2 regions of the Mesorhizobium sp. M1322 genome follow, and region 1 is predicted to be linked to the other one. Evidence: predicted binding sites of a transcription regulator. Region 1 holds the regulator's gene; the other holds the start of a gene.
The links. Region 1 encodes LexA, which represses DNA repair genes until DNA is damaged. Its sites were predicted from a motif close to TGTTCNNNNTGTGTTCNG; they were not measured.
Positions count from the first base shown of each region.

Region 2: dinB (DNA polymerase IV) is a predicted target of LexA. The motif match lies at 1,347-1,364, and genes of this name have one in related genera.

Region 1 is NZ_JAMYLP010000027.1:10,746-18,654, reverse strand. It holds gene NKH12_RS12870 (ComEC/Rec2 family competence protein) at 1-1,069, shown strand, start outside; gene lexA (transcriptional repressor LexA) at 1,063-1,800, opposite strand; gene NKH12_RS12860 (molybdopterin molybdotransferase MoeA) at 1,905-3,110, opposite strand; gene moaC (cyclic pyranopterin monophosphate synthase MoaC) at 3,110-3,607, opposite strand; gene trpC (indole-3-glycerol phosphate synthase TrpC) at 3,674-4,525, opposite strand; gene trpD (anthranilate phosphoribosyltransferase) at 4,530-5,540, opposite strand; gene NKH12_RS12840 (peptidyl-prolyl cis-trans isomerase) at 5,537-7,429, opposite strand; gene tpiA (triose-phosphate isomerase) at 7,574-7,909, shown strand, end outside.
Region 2 is NZ_JAMYLP010000088.1:1,312-9,220, forward strand. It holds gene NKH12_RS24665 (hypothetical protein) at 173-538, shown strand; gene NKH12_RS24670 (GNAT family N-acetyltransferase) at 623-1,081, shown strand; gene dinB (DNA polymerase IV) at 1,420-2,676, shown strand; gene NKH12_RS24680 (FAD-dependent oxidoreductase) at 2,845-4,362, opposite strand; gene NKH12_RS24685 (DUF2182 domain-containing protein) at 4,458-5,336, opposite strand; gene NKH12_RS24690 (DUF1326 domain-containing protein) at 5,345-5,977, opposite strand; gene NKH12_RS24695 (sulfite oxidase) at 6,520-7,677, shown strand.

The DNA of each region.
Region 1 (7,909 bases):
CGACTATCGTGCCGACAAGGCCACGGCGCCGCCACAGCGACGGTCACCGGTCGTTTTCGTCACGCGGAAACTCGCCGCTGGGACAGGCACCATCGCAATGACCTCCATCATTGCCGGCACCGCCACCGCGCTCTTCGCCATTTGGCACTTCCAGCGCGTCTCGCCGCTTAGCCTGTTCGCCAATCTGGCGGTCATGCCGATCGTAACGGTCGTCATGTTCCTGGCCGTCCTCAGCGCCTTGGCAATGCCTTTCGGCTTCGACGGACCTTTCCTCTACATGATGGGCAAGGGGCTGACGGCCATGATCGCAATATCGGGATGGATTTCCGAGCGTTCGCCGGTCGATGCAGTCGGACTTATTTCGTTGCAATCGGTGCTGCTGGTGACGGTCGCCCTGGTCATCGCCACGATGGCGACGACATGGTTGCGGCTTGCGGCACTTCCCTTTGCGCTTGCCGGCCTGCTGACGATTTCCGAGACGCGCACGCCCGACGTGCTGATCTCGGAGGATGCGCATCTGGTGGCGTTGCCGATCGGCGGCGGCGAATTGGCCGTCAACCGGGTGCGCTCGAACGAATTCACCACCGACAACTGGAAACATGCGCTGGTTTCAGCGACCATTGTCGAGCCCGAGACATTCGAAAAAGGAGACGTGCGGTTCGACATCGCCGACCCGGCCGACCTGCCGCCGGGAGCGCCCTTCTACTGCACTGCCGGCCTGTGCCTCGCCCGGCATCCGTCCGGCGCGATCATCGCGCTCGCCGACAACCGCAAAACCGCGCGGTCAGCCTGTGCCTTTGCGGATCTGATCGTCATCGACGACGCCACAGCCTATTACAATCCCTGCCGCAATCCGCTGGTCCTCGTCGTCACCAAACGGCAGCTCGCTCGCATGGGCAGTGCCGCCGTCTTCTTCGATCCGCTATCGGCGACGACGCGCGCAGAAATCCGTTTTGCCGTCAGACAGCCCTATAGACCCTGGCATGAGCAGCGGAGATTTTCGCGCGAGGCGAAGGGCCTGCCGCCATACCGCAGGGCCGAGAAACCCAAAAAGCCTGCCGCTCAGTAACGCCGGATTAGTCCGACGAGCTTGCCTTGCACCTTGACCCGGTCCGGCCCGAAGATACGCGTTTCATAGGCCGGATTGGCGGCTTCAAGTGCGATCGAGGCGCCCTTACGGCGGAACCGCTTCAGCGTCGCTTCCTCCTCGTCGACCAAGGCGACGATGATCTCGCCAGGCTGGGCGGTGTCGGCGTTGCGGATGATGACCGTGTCGCCGTCGAAAATGCCGGCCTCGATCATCGAATCACCCTTGACCTCCAGCGCGTAGTGCGTGCCGCCGGTGATCATGTCCGGCGGCACCGAGATCGAATGCGTCTGGTGCTGGATCGCATCGATCGGTACACCGGCAGCGATGCGGCCCATCACCGGGATGGAGACGGTGGCAACGACGTCGTCATCATTGCCGGCCGCAGGCATGCGTGAAGGCGCCGGCTTGATCTGTCGCCCGAGGCTGCCCTGCCCAAGGCTGCCCTGAATGACGCTCGGCGAGAATTTGCGCGCCGCATTGAGGCCGGGCGCGATCGAATCGGGCAGGCGCAGCACCTCCAGCGCGCGGGCGCGGTTGGGCAGGCGGCGAATGAAGCCGCGCTCCTCCAGCGCCGTGATCAGCCGATGGATTCCCGACTTGGAGGCGAGGTCGAGCGCTTCCTTCATCTCGTCGAACGAGGGCGGAATGCCGCTTTCCTTCAGCCGCTCGTGGATGAACATCAGCAGTTCGTGTTGTTTGCGTGTCAGCATCGCGACCCCCAACAGAATCAGAAAAACAAACCCAGAACAAACACTATCTGTTCCAGTTGTGTTCCGCAACCGTTTAAAGTTTAATGAATGTGTTGACGTTTTGTTCAGCGTAGCATCAGCACGCTGCAGGCGGCGCCCGTCGCGGCTGGGGGAGCGAATGGCTCGCGCACGATCAGCCCGTTGGCGTCGGCCAGCATTTTGAGCATCGAGGAATCCTGGATGCCGAACGGGGTCGCCAGCAGCGTGCCGGCTTCTTCACTCACCACGGCGCGTACATAGTCCTGCCTGAGATCGTTGGCCGGCATGGCAGCGCCGAGCCGCGCCTGACGCATGTCCTGCCGGAAGGCGCGGCCGCCGAGGCGCGCAAGCAGCGGCTTCAGAAAGAGCTGCGTGCAGACCAGGCTCGCCACCGGATTGCCAGGCAGGCCGATGCAGCGGATGTCACCCAGCCGCCCGAACATCAGCGGCTTGCCGGGCCGCATGGCGATTTTCCAGAAATCGAGCGTCATGCCTTCGCCGGTCAGCACGTCATGGACTAGGTCATGGTCGCCGACCGAGGCGCCGCCCAGCGTGACGATGACGTCGGCGCCTGCATCGACCGCTTGTTTCACCAGCGTGGCGATCGCCTCCTTGCGGTCGGGGGCGATGCCGAGATCGAGCGCGCTGGCGCCGACTGAGCGGGCAGCGGCGGCGACGCCATAAGCATTGGACGAGATGATCTGGTCGGGGCCAAGGTCGCTGCCTGGCGGCAGCAATTCGTCGCCGGTGGCGATGATAGCGACCAGCGGCCGTTTCACCACGCTGACCTGCGGATGGTTGGCCGACGCCGCCAGCGACAATGCCGCCGGATCAAGCAGGCGGCCTTTCTCCAGCAGCACGTCGCCCTTCGAGAAATCGAGCCCGAGGCGGCGGATGTTGCGGCCTTCAACCGTCGACGCGGTCACTTCGATGCTGCCGCCGCCGAGATCGCGGACATTCTCCTGGATAACGATGGTGTCGGCGCCTGCAGGAAGCGGGGCGCCGGTGAAGATGCGCACGGCCTGCGCCGGGCCGACTGTTCCGGCAAAGCCGCGTCCGGCCGGAGCCATGCCGATCACCGAAAGTTTCGCGGACACGGACGCGACATCCTCGGCCCGCACGGCATAGCCGTCCATGGCGGACGCGTTGAACGGCGGCTGGGTGCGGAGCGCCACGAGCGGCTCCGCCAGCACGCGGTTGGCGGCGTCCATCAGGGCGACGCTTTCAGCTTGCGAGGGCGCAGCATCTTCAAGCAGGCGCTCGAGCGCCTCGGCGACCGGAAGCAGCGCCATTATCGGCCTGCCTGTTGGGCGCCTACCTTGTAGTCGCCGGATTTGCCGCCGGTCTTTTCCACCAGCCTGATGCTGGAGATCACCATGGCGCGATCGACTGCCTTGGCCATATCGTAGATGGTGAGGCAAGCGACCGAGACGGCGGTCAGCGCTTCGATCTCGACGCCGGTCTTGCCGGTGACGCGGGCCAGCGCCGTGACCTTCAGGCCGGGCAGCGCCGCGTCCGGTTCGATGTCAACGGATACCTTGGTCAACAGCAGCGAATGGCAAAGCGGGATCAGTTCATGCGTCCTCTTGGCCGCCATGATGCCGGCGATGCGCGCCGTGCCCAACACGTCGCCCTTTTTGGCGTCGCCGTCGAGGATCATCTTCAGCGTTTCGGGTCTCATCGAGACAAGACCCTCGGCAATCGCCGTGCGGGTCGTCTCCGCCTTGTCGCCGACATCGACCATGTTGGCTTCGCCTTTCGCACCAAGATGGGTGAGGGCGGCCGTCATCGTCAGGTCACCTTCGAGCGACGTGCGTCCGTTTGGACGCACCAAGTACGCTCCAATACTTTGAATCTATGCATCGTGCTCTCCGAAAATCGATTCCGATTTTCGGGCCGATGCATCGGCGGGCGCCTTGCCCGTCAAAAGCAGGCGCGTCGCAGTGGCCACGTCCTGTTGCCGCATCAGGCTCTCGCCGACGAGGAACGTACCGATGTCGCTCCGTTCCAGTCTGCGGCAGTCTTCGTGCGAGAAAATACCGCTCTCGCTGACCAGCAGGCGGTCGGCCGGCACCATCGTCGCCAGCCGCTCCGAGGTCTCGATGCTGGTTTCGAACGTCCGGAGATTGCGGTTGTTGATGCCGATCAGCCGTGATGACAGTTTCAGCGCGCGTTCCGTCTCGGCCTCGTCATGCACCTCGACCAGTGCGTCCATGCCGAGCTCGAAAGCCGTCGTTTCGAGTTCTCTGGCCACGGCGTCATCGACGCTCGCCATGATGATCAGGATGGCGTCCGCGCCCCACGCGCGGGCTTCGAACACCTGATAGGGATCGAACAAAAAATCTTTGCGCAACGCGGGCAATGTCACGGCGTTGCGCGCATCGGTGAGGAATTCAGGCGCACCCTGGAAGGACGGTGCGTCGGTCAGCACCGAAAGGCAGGCGGCGCCACCTTTAGCATAGGCCCTGGCCAGTGCCGGCGGATCGAAATCGGCGCGGATCAGGCCCTTGGACGGGCTCGCCTTCTTGACCTCGGCGATCAGCGCGAAACTCCCGGATTTGCGCTTGGCTTCAAGGGCCGAGAGAAAGCCGCGCGGCGCATCGGTGTCCTTCGCCCGCGCCTTGATCTCGGCAAGCGGCACGCGCGCCTTCGCCGCGGCGATCTCGTCGCGCTTGTAAGCTTCGATCTTGCGCAGGATATCAGACACGGCTCTATCCGTTCGAAATCTCGACCAGCTGGTCAAGCACTTTCAGCGCCCGGCCGCTGTCGATGGCTTGCGCCGCCGTCGCCATGCCATCGGCAAGCGTCGTTGCCTCGCCCGCCACCACCAGTCCGGCGCCGGCGTTCATCAGCACCGTATCACGAAAGGCGCCGGCAGCGCCGCCCAGCATGTCGCGCAGCGCTTGGGCGTTGTAGGCGGCATCGCCGCCGCGCAACTCGTCCTTGGTATGCCGCTTCAGCCCGACCGCTTCCGGCGTCAGTGTAAAGGTGCGGATCTCGCCGCCGACCAGTTCGGCCACTTGGGTCTCACCGGTGGTGGTGATCTCGTCGTAGCCGTCGCCATGGGCGACCCAGGCGTGGTCGGCGCCCAGTGCCTTCAGCGTTTCGGCCACCGGCATGATCCATTCCGGCAAGAAGACGCCGACCATTTGCCGGCTCACACTGGCCGGATTAGAGAGCGGGCCAAGCAGGTTGAAGATGGTGCGGGTGCCGAGCTCGACGCGGATCGGGCCGACATGCTTCATCGCCGGGTGATGCGCCGGCGCGAACATGAAGCCGACGCATGTGTCGTGGATGCAGCGGCCGATCGTTTCGGGGGGGATATCGATCTTGACGCCGAGCGCGGCCAGCACGTCGGCGGCGCCCGTCTGCGAGGACAGTCCGCGATTGCCGTGCTTGGCCACCGGCACGCCGCAGGCGGCGATGACGAAGGCGGATGCAGTCGAGATGTTGACGCTGTGCGAATTGTCGCCGCCGGTGCCGACGATGTCGATCGCGCCAGCGGGCGCGTCGACGCGCAGCATCTTGGCGCGCATGGTGGCGACGGCGCCGGAAATCTCGCTTACCGTCTCGCCGCGCACGCGCAGCGCCATCAGGAAGCCGCCGATCTGGCCGGGCGTAGCGTCGCCCGACATGATGATGTCGAAGGCCTCGCGCGCCTCCTCGAAGGAAAGGGAGTTGCCGGCGGCGACCTTGGCGATATGGGTCTTGAGCGCGCTCATCTGGTCAGGGCTTGGGCAACGGCGGTCTGGTCGATGCGAACGTCGTATTGCGTCTGCAGCTGCGCCACGAGCTGGTCGAGCAGGTCGTCGGACATGCCGGAGGTGAAGGATTTCTGCGCGTCGTCCGGCACCGAGCTGGCGTCGGCTCCGGCAGGCTCGAAGACTTCGGCGATCTTGAACAGGATCTGTCCGTCGCCAGTGGGCGAGGGGATCAACCCGGTCCCGCCTTCGCCTTCGCCGAACATCGCAGCCGCCCCTTCCTTGCCGAAATCGACGTCGTCCGCCCCGCGCTTGACGCCGCGCTTGGTCTGCTTCTCGAGCTTGAGCTCGCTCGCGATCACATCGAGCGTGGCGCCGGCAGCGAGACGCTTTTCGAGCTCGTCCGCTTTTGCGGTGAGCCGCTTGGTCGTTTCCGCCGCCGTCCAGTCGGCCACCACCTTCTGACGGACTTCATCCAACGTGCGGTCGCGGGCCGGCGTGATCGAATCCACCTCATAGAACACGAAGCCGTTGTCGGCAGTGGTGAGGTCGGGATTCTCGGTGCCGGGTTCGGCGTCGAACACCGCCTTGATGAGCTCCGGCGATTCCGGCAGGTCCTTGACGATGGTGCCGTCCGGCCTCAGGCCGGTGCGATCGATCGCGTCGATGGTGACGACCTTCAGCTTCAGCTTTTCGGCCGCTTGCTTGAGCGTGCTGCCCGAAGCGCGGATATCTTCGTAATTGTCATGCACGTCCAGCAAAATGCGGCTTGCCTCGCCCAGCGCCAGATCCCTGCGGATATCGGCGGACACTTCGGCCAGCGGCTTCACCACTTCGGGCTTGATGTCGGTGACGCGCAGCAGCACCGGACCGAAGGCGCCCTGAACGACCGGACTGACTTCGTTGACATTGAGCGCAAACGCCGCATCCGCCACCGCCTTGTCGGCGATCTTGTCCTTGGACAGCGTGCCGAGCAGCGTGTCGGCTTGCGTCTTGCCCTCGGCGGCGACGATCTTGTCGAAGGTCGCGCCGGTCTTGAGTGAATCGAGCGCGGCCTTCGCGGCATCAGGCGTTTTGAACACGAGCTGTTCGATGGTGCGCGTTTCCGGCGTGGTGTAGCGCCCTTTGTTCTTGTTGTAGTCGTCGCTGACCTGTTGGTCGGTCACGGCACTCAAATCCATGATGTCTTGCGGCTCGAGCCTGACATAGGAGAATTTGCGGTATTCGGGTGCCGCATAGGTCTTCTTGTTTTCCTCGAAATAGGCCGAAAGCGCGCTGTCGGATGGCGCTTCGATCGGCTCGACCAGCGATTTCGGCAAGGTCAGATAGTCAATAGTGCGGTCTTCGCCACGATAAAGCGCGACTGCCTTCAAGAAAGTATCCGGAGCCTTGAGGCCGTCCGAAACCGCCTCGACGATCTGCTGGCGCACAGCCACCTGGGCGCGATTCCTCAGATAGTCTTCCGGCCGCATGCCGACCTGTTGCAGTATGTATTCGAAGGTTCTCCTGTCGAAGGTGCCGCCGGGACCCTTGAAGGCCGGGTCTTCATGCGTGAGTTGGGCCAGCCGGTCCTTGGACAGCCCAAGCCCGAGCTTGCGGGCCTGCTCATCGAGGACTGCACCCGACACGAGTTGCGCCAGCACCTGGTTGTCGAGGCCGAGCGCCGTCGCCTGCTCGCGGCTGATGCGCTGGCCGAATTGCTGCGACATCACGCTGATCTGGCGATCATAGGCGAGGCGATACTCGTTGATCGATACTTTGGTGCCTCCGGCCGTGACAACGGCGTCATGGCCTGCAAAACCACCGACCATCTGCCCGGAAATGCCCCAGACGGCGAAGCTCAACACCAACAATATCAGCAGCGCCTTCGCGACCCAGGTTCCCGCCGCACTTCTCAAGATACTAAGCATGGTCACTTCCGATTTTTGCGCATTTTCGCATGCGCCGAGTCTGAAACAAGCGCAATAGCGTCCTTCCGGCCCACTGTCGATTGCTTTGTGGGCTGAGTTTGGTAGTGAGGACGCAGCCGAATATCGCCCGGAGAAACAAATCCCATGACGCCAGGAATCCGCCCGCTGGTCGCAGGTAACTGGAAAATGAACGGCACCAGCGCCTCGCTCAACGAACTTAGGATGATCGGCAACGGTTTCATGAGCGGGCTCGACGCGGAAACCGAAGCGCTGGTCTGCGTTCCGGCGACGCTGCTGGCGCATGCCGCAGAGATTTTGTCGCGCACGCCGGTCCGGGCCGGGGGCGAGGATTGCCACACCAAGGAGAGCGGCGCCCATACCGGCTGTATTTCGGCCGAGATGCTGAAAGATGCGGGCGCCAGCCACGTCATCGTCGGCCATTCGGAACGCCGCGCCGATCACAATGAGGACGACGCCATT
Region 2 (7,909 bases), on a different contig from region 1:
GGTTTTTACCGAAGAGTCGAGTCGGTTCTGCCCAACCATAGTAAAAGTTTAACTTGCGCACGTTTTTGAGTTATGCTTTCATGGAATACCGACAGATGGTTAGCGCCGCGGACCTACGCATGGGCGGCAAGACCGGCATCTGTCGCGGCCGCCGCAAGCCAAGGAAACCAGGATGGACGCCCTCTCCGCTCAATTCGCCCGCGATTGCGGCTATACCGGCGACAGCCCGGCCATGCTGGCGGCCTTCGCCGCCATTCGCCTCGACGGCATAGGCAAGGCCCGCCTGGGCCACTACCAGCGCAAGGCGATGGTCGACCGGTTGAAGCATGGCGAGGCGCTGTTCCAGGCGGCGATCCGCCCGGCGCAGTCGGCCGAGGAGGCGCTCGAGGACGCCGCCCGCTTCATCGCCTGTTATCGCAACATGCCGCGCTGGCGCCAAGAAAGACGCGGCGCCGATCTCGCCCGCGCCAAGCAGCGGCTCCTGGCGCGCTTCTTCCGCCGCTACGGCCACCGCCTCTGGGCGCAGCGGGCCGCGTAAGCCGGAGGATCGCCGACGTCATTGGCTAGCGAATGCCTGGATCGCTCTTGCCGTCGCCAAGCCCGCGCCGTATGTCTCCCCGCAATGAGCGAGATTGAGTTCCGTCGCGCACAAGCGCCCGACCTGCCGGCGATTGTTGCAATGCTTGCTGACGACGCGCTCGGCGTGGCCCGCGAAAACCCGTCGACGCCGCTCGCGCCGTCCTATGTCGATGCCTTCCAGGCAATCGATGCCGATCCCAACCAGCTGCTGGCGGTGGCTGTCGAAGCGGGGCAAGTGATCGGAACCCCGCAGCTCAGCTTCATTCCGGGTATTTCGAGGAAAGGCGCCTGGCGCGGGCAGATCGAAGGCGTTCGCGTCGCGCGACAATGGAGGTGTCGCGGTGTCGGCAAGCAGATGATCGAATGGGCGATTGAAGCGTGCCGTTCGCGAAACTGCAGCTTCGTTCAGCTCACCACCGACAAGAGCCGACAGAAGGCGCACGCTTTCTACGAGCGCCTCGGCTTTACCGCCAGCCATCTCGGCTACAAGATGGCGCTATAACGCTCGATCGGCTGATTGCCGAAGTCGGCGCTGCCCCTCATCCGCCTGCCGGCACCTTCTCCCCGTATAGGGACGGGGCGAAGGGGCTGTCCGCAACCTCGGCACTTTCCTGCAACGTTGGTGATTGGCGAAACCATCGATGAGAGCGTCCTTCGCCCCGTTCCCTATACGGGGAGAACTGCCCGGCAGGGCGATGAGGGGCAGCGCAAACCTGAAGCGATTGCCCTCCGCCTGCCTTCCACGCTCCTTGACAATCCATCGGCAATCTTCTCTTTATGTTCCATACGAACCACCTCAAGACAATGCGGCGTTCGAACCGCTGCGGGCGAACGGGCCGGATGGAAGCCAACATCCTCCACGCTGATCTGGACGCCTTCTATGCCTCGGTCGAACAGTTGCTCGACCCGACCCTAAGCGGCAAGCCGATCGCCGTCGGCGGCGGTGTGGTGCTGGCCGCCTCCTACGAGGCCAAGGCATTTGGCGTGCGGGGCGGCATGCCAGGGCGGCGCGCCCGGGAACTCTGCCCCGGGCTGATTTTCGTCGGCGGCCATTTCAAGGATTATCAGCGGCTGGGCGATGCCGCCATCAAGGTGCTCGGCGATTTCACGCCGCTGGTCGAGCGGATTTCCATCGATGAGGCCTTTGCCGATGTCGCCGGCTGCACCCATCTGTTCGGCCCGCCGGCCGAGATCGCCACAACTATCCGCCGCCGCGTGCGGGCAGAGCTTGGCCTGCCGATCTCGGTCGGCGTGGCGCGCACCAAGCATCTGGCCAAGATCGCCTCGCAAGTGGCCAAGCCCGACGGGCTGGTAGTCGTCGATCCGCGCCACGAGCTGGAGTTTCTGCACGATCTGCCGGTCGAGTTGATGTGGGGCGTCGGGCCGGTGACCAGGGAGCGGCTGGCCGGCATCGGCGTCAACACCAGCGGCGAGCTGGCGAAGACGCCCGGCTGGTCACTGGAGCGCCTGCTCGGCCCGGCGGCGGGCGAAAAGCTCAACGCGCTGGCCTGGAACCGCGATCCGCGCAAGCTCGAGACACAGCGCCGGGCGCGATCGGCCGGCGCGCAGTCGGCGCTCGGCAAAAAACCGGCCGAGGAGGAAGTGTTCGTGCCGGCGCTGCTGCATCTGGCCGACAGGGTCGCCACCAGGCTGCGGGCGAAATCGCGGCCCGGCCGAACGGTGACGGTCCGCGTCCGCTTCGCCGACCTGCGCTCGGTGACGCGCTCGACCACGCTCGACCAGCCGATTTCGGCAACCTCGATGCTGGCCGAGATCGCCGAGGCGCTGGTGCGCAAGGTGCTTGTCGATCATCCGCACGAAAAACCATCTCGCTGTTGGCGATCGCCGTCTCGCATCTGGAGAAGCAACCGGCCCTGCAGCTGGAACTGCCGCTCGGGCTCGACGACGACCGCCGCCGCCCCGGCACCAGGAAGGGCGCGGCGCGCTGGACCGCCGACCGCGCCATCGACAAGATCCGCGACCGCTTCGGCTGGGAGGCGGTCGGCTATGCCTCGGTCGCGCTCGGCCAATCGCGCTCGGTTCCCGACGCGTTTCGCGAGCTGGCCGAAAAGGAATTGTAAGGCAGTAGGGCAGTAGGGCAGTAGGGCAGTAGGAGAGTAGGGGGAATGGCCCCTTCTTTCCCACTTCCTACTGTCCACTGTCCACTGTCTACTGTCTACTGTCTACTGGCTACTGGCTACTGGCTTCTGGCTACTGGCTACTGGCTACTGCCCTACTCCCCTACTCCCCTACTCCCCTACTCCCCTACTCCCTTGCAAGTGGCGACACGGCCGGTCCGTTCAAAGCCGTGCCATCGATAGCAAAATGCGAGCCGTGGCAGGGGCAGTCCCAGCAGCGCTCGAGGGAGTTCCAGTGGACATGGCAGCCAATATGAGTGCATGCAGCCGAGCGCTTGTAGAGCGTGCCGTCCTCATCGCGAAACGCGGCGATTTTGGTGAGCCCTTCGCGAACGATGGCACCTTCACCCGGTCGCAGCTTGTCGACGGAATCGATTTCGCCAGGCGCGATATACTCGGCAAAACTCTTGATCGCTGTCGCATTCTCCGCCAGGTAATCGCCGATCGCGCCTGCCGTCTTGCGGGACGGTTCGTAAAGTTCGCGCCAGGGACTTTCCCCCTTCAGAATCAGGTCGGAAATCAACAGGCCGGCCACGACGCCATGGGTAATGCCCTGGCCGGAATCCCCGGTCGCCACAAAGACGCGGCTGTTGCCAGGATTGCGGCCGATGAACCCCGCATAATCGACCGTCTCCATCACCTGCCCGGACCACCGGTTGGTTTCCACGCCGACATCGGGGACCAGCCTCTTGGTCCAGGCCGCCAGGGCCGCGAAGCGATCACCGGCATCATCGGCCTGTCCTGTTTTGTGGTCTTCGCCTCCGACGATCAGGAAGTCGGTCCGACCTTCGCCAGGCTGAAGCCGAACGTAGTGGTAAGGGTCCTCAGTATCCCAATACAGCGCATCCGGCAGGGTATCGCGCGCGATCTCGAACGACATCGCGTAGGTCCGATAGGGCGCTTGCTTGGTATGGAGGGCGACCCGATCGTTGATCGGCGAGTTGGTGGCGACAACGGCCGATTTGGCAGACACGGTAAAGCCCGAAACCGTGGTTACGCGCACGCCGCCGTCAGTCTCCTCGAGGTTTTCGACGATGGTATCGGCATAAAGCACGCCGCCGCGCGCGCGGATGCCTGCGACCAGTCCGCGGAGATATTTGAGGGGGTGGAAGGTCGCCTGATTGGCGTATCGAAGGGCCTGCCCGTCCGAAAAGCCTGCAAACGGCACACCCCTGATCTTCTCGACGTCGACCCCGATTTTCAGAGCGGCGTCCAGCTCGCGCTTGATATCGGATTCTCGGCCGCCGGAAGCCGGAAAGAGAAAGCCGTAGAGGCGTCGGAAATCGCACGCGATACTGTCCGTCTCCTGGATTGATTGGATACGGTCGATAGCGGCCGATTGGCTTTGATAAAAAATCCGCGCCAGGTCCTCACCGCGCAATTTGATCAGTCCCGAAAAATAGTCATCGCAGACGGACGACAGGTGCGCAGTGGTGCGCGCCGTCATGCCGCTTCCGATCCGGCCGCGGTCGACGACAGCCACCTTTTGCCCGGCGACGGCCAGTTCGTGGGCGACCGACAGTCCGGCAATTCCAGACCCGACGATCACGACATCGACCTGTTCGCTCTGCCCGAGCGACGCCGCATCGGGCGCTACTTCGGTCGCCGCCCAGAGGGATACAGTCCTTTCGTCGCTGACATTCATCGGCGGAACCTCGCGTCCACGACATCCGGTAAACGAACGCGAGGATTCAAAGTTCCTCCGCGCGTTTTGAATGCCGATCGAGGCGGCCCTGGCCGTCAGACCAAAAGCGTTGCGCTGCCCCAGGCGATCAGGGCAATGCCGACTGCCCGGCCGACCCACGGGCCGGCAGGAAACAGCTTTTCGACCAGCACCAGAATGGCGAGCCCGGCTACCCACACCAGATTCATGATGCCGCCCACGAACAACAGCGCCATCAGCATCCAGCAGCATCCGACACAGAACGCCCCGTGCATGGCGCCCAGACGCAGCGCGCCACCTGCGTGCGGACGCCAGTGTCGGGCAAGGAACGCCGTCGGTGCCCGGCAGTGTGACAGGCAGGCGTTCTTGAGCGGCGACAGCTGATACAGGCCCGCGGCGATCAGGACGGTGGCTGAAAGCCAGCGGCTCTGCGAACTCATCATCGTCGCGGAAACGACGGCCTCGCGTTCGAGCAGCCAATGCAACGCGGTCGCCGCGACGGCGAACCCCAGCCAGACCAGGAGGTAGCCTGCCATAAATACGCCGGTCGGCGCGAGCTTGTCCTGGATCTGACCCTGTGCGAGCGCATGGCGATGCACGCGCGCATAGAGCAGGATGGTCGGCGCCGCACTCGGGGACATCATGGCGACCATCATGACCCACCACATTGCGATCATCAGCGCCCAGTTCGCGGCCCCCCAGGCCCGCGATTCCGTCGCCATGGCCATCGCGCCCATGTCCATGCCAGACATATCCATGCCGGACATATCGGGGGTCACGCCGGCAGTTTGCTGGTGGGGGAAAAGCGCGAGCCTCGACATCTCCCACGCATTCATGCCGAGCCCTGCACCGGCGGCGATATAAAGCCAGGCCAGCAGGCATAGCGCCACCACGCCCGCGATCGTGATGACGCGGTCGCGTCTAAGCAGGCGTTCCAGTGGCGACGCGCTGTCCATGCGAGGCGTCAGGCCCGCACCACCCCGTGATTGTTGAGATGCAGCCGGGCGAACTGGCCGTAGCTGTCCTTCGTGGTCACCTGAACCGGCCCGCCGGTGGTGCTCGAAGCGCTGCCGATCTCGGCGACCGTATATTCGAAGCCGTTCGGCAACACGATCTGAGCCCGCGAGTCCGCGCCCGTCACCTTGTTGCGGATCGGTTCGCCGACCGTTTCGATGTAGTCCTTGACGAAGATGCGGCCCCTGCGGCCGTCGATATCGAGGTCGAGATCGATCTTGGTGAAAACCGGCTCATTCATCTTTGTCACGGTTGAGGCGTAGACGGCGAACATCGTCGCGAACGGGTCGGTGTCCTGGCCGGTCATGATGCGCAGCAGCGCCTGACGCTGCCGGTCGGTTGCATTCTCGTCGACGAAAGCGATGGCTTCGCCATTGCCTTCGTGGATCGCGCCAGGCCATTTGAAGATCGCGGCGATCCGCAGGCCGTCGAGAGCGGTTTCGCCATGATGACCTTCGTCAATCTGGATGCCCGCCACCGCATGGCAATGGCCTTTGTCGGGCAGCGCATTGAATTGACAGTTGCAGCCATATTCGCAGGTGCAATTGACGAGTTCCCGTCCCTTGATTTCCCAAGACGTCATGCTGTCCTCCCTGATGCGAAATATGCGAAGTATGCGAAGTATTAGACCATCATCATACACCTGCGCCGGCCGTACCGCCATCCTGTCGCGCCATGGAAGACGGCAGCCCATCCCGCCTTCTCGCTGAATAATGGGTGAACGTGTGCCTTGGAGATCGTGAGGCCGATATCGGAACGGCAGAAATGCGGTCGGAACGGGCCTTTCTCACTGCACCTGCGAAGGTCCGGAAACGACCCAAAAGCGGTCGTTTCCGATAGCGGCAAAAGATTTTGGCAGGACAGGAAAAATCGGTCTCGAATGCTGCAATCATCATCATGTCCCGCCCAGGTTGTGGACACTTCCTTCTCATAGGCGCACTCTTAGCGTACGAAACGCGAGAGTGTTTCGTCCAATGCTTCACATGCTTGACTTGCGTCGGTGATTGTCTGACCTATCCGGATACTTCCGGCTGGGCAGACCTCACATTGTGTCGCCTATCCGTGATCAGGCTACGGCCGAAGGCACGTTGCAGCCCGTTCCGGATCAACTGGGAGGTAAACAACATGCCTGATTTTCAGCCCAGAGAACTTCTCGTTCAAGGAAGCGCGGCTCTTGCCGCAATTGCCGCTCTCTATACCTCGCGTCGGGCTTACGCTTTTCCAAAACGGCCGAGCGAGGAAGTTATTCCGTGGCTGGATCAGCCGACCGAAAATCCCGATCCGGTAGGTATTCAGAAGCAGCTTGTCTGGGAGGATTTGGATAGCTGGATAACTCCAAACGACAAGTTTTTCAGCATCTCGCATTTCAACCGACCAACGATCGACGAGAAGACGTGGTCCATGGAGATCGGCGGCCTGGTCAAGAAGCCCTTGAAATTGACACTCGCCGACGTCAAGGCGCGGCCGCGGCAGGAGGTCGTTTTCACCGTGGAATGCTCGGGCAATCACGGGTTTCCCTTTTTCACCGGCGGCATCGGCAATGCTCGCTGGGCAGGGACGCCGCTCGCCCCGATCCTCGAGGAAGCCGGCGTTATGGAGAAGGGCATCGAGGTCGTCTTTTTCGGTACTGACACAGGCGAGGTCGCGATACGCGACGTCAAGATGCAGCAGAACTTCGCTCGCAGCATGTCGCTCGCCGACGCGATGAAGCCCGACAATCTGCTCTGCTATGAAATGAACGGAGCCGCCTTGCCGGCGCCCAATGGCTTTCCGGTCCGGCTCATTGCGCCGGGCTGGTACGGGATCGCCAACGTCAAGTGGCTGGAGCGCATCGAGGTTCGCGATACGCGGTTCATGAGCCTTCTGATGGCCCGTGACTATGTCACCATCCGGGAGGAAGACCACAACGGCGAGACCGTATGGGCCGAGACTTCGGTCGGGCGAGCGCTGATAAAGTCCGCGCCCGCGAAGGTTACCCGGAAAGACTCAGATTACTCCATCATTGGCGCGGCCTGGGGGGCGCCGATCGACCGGGTCGAAGTGCAAATCGATCAAGGGCCTTGGGCACCAGCGACCATCGACCGCAGTGAGGAGGCCGAGCACGCCTGGAAGATTTGGTCCCTGGATTGGGCAAATCCCGCTCCTGGAGAACACACGGTGACCTCGCGCGCGGTCAGCACCACGGGACAAATTCAGCCGGCAATGGATGACCCCTTGATTGCCAAGAAACACACATACTGGGAAAGCAATGGCCAGGTGACGCGCCGCGTGCGCGTCGACTAAGAACTTGCTGCCATGTAGCGATTGCGATTGGATCTGCCTGATCCGAAAGCTTGCGGAGAGGGCTGGCGCGCCCCTTCGCAAGCTCAATCAAAAGGGCTGCGGCGGGCACACCGCCGGGCGACTTTGACCACGGCTTCGATTCCCTTCTTCTTCGACACCAATTACGACGCGCTTCTGCTGCCGAGCTGCAGCGGCGAAAACCGACGGCCAAATATCCGCCGCCGGCGAATAC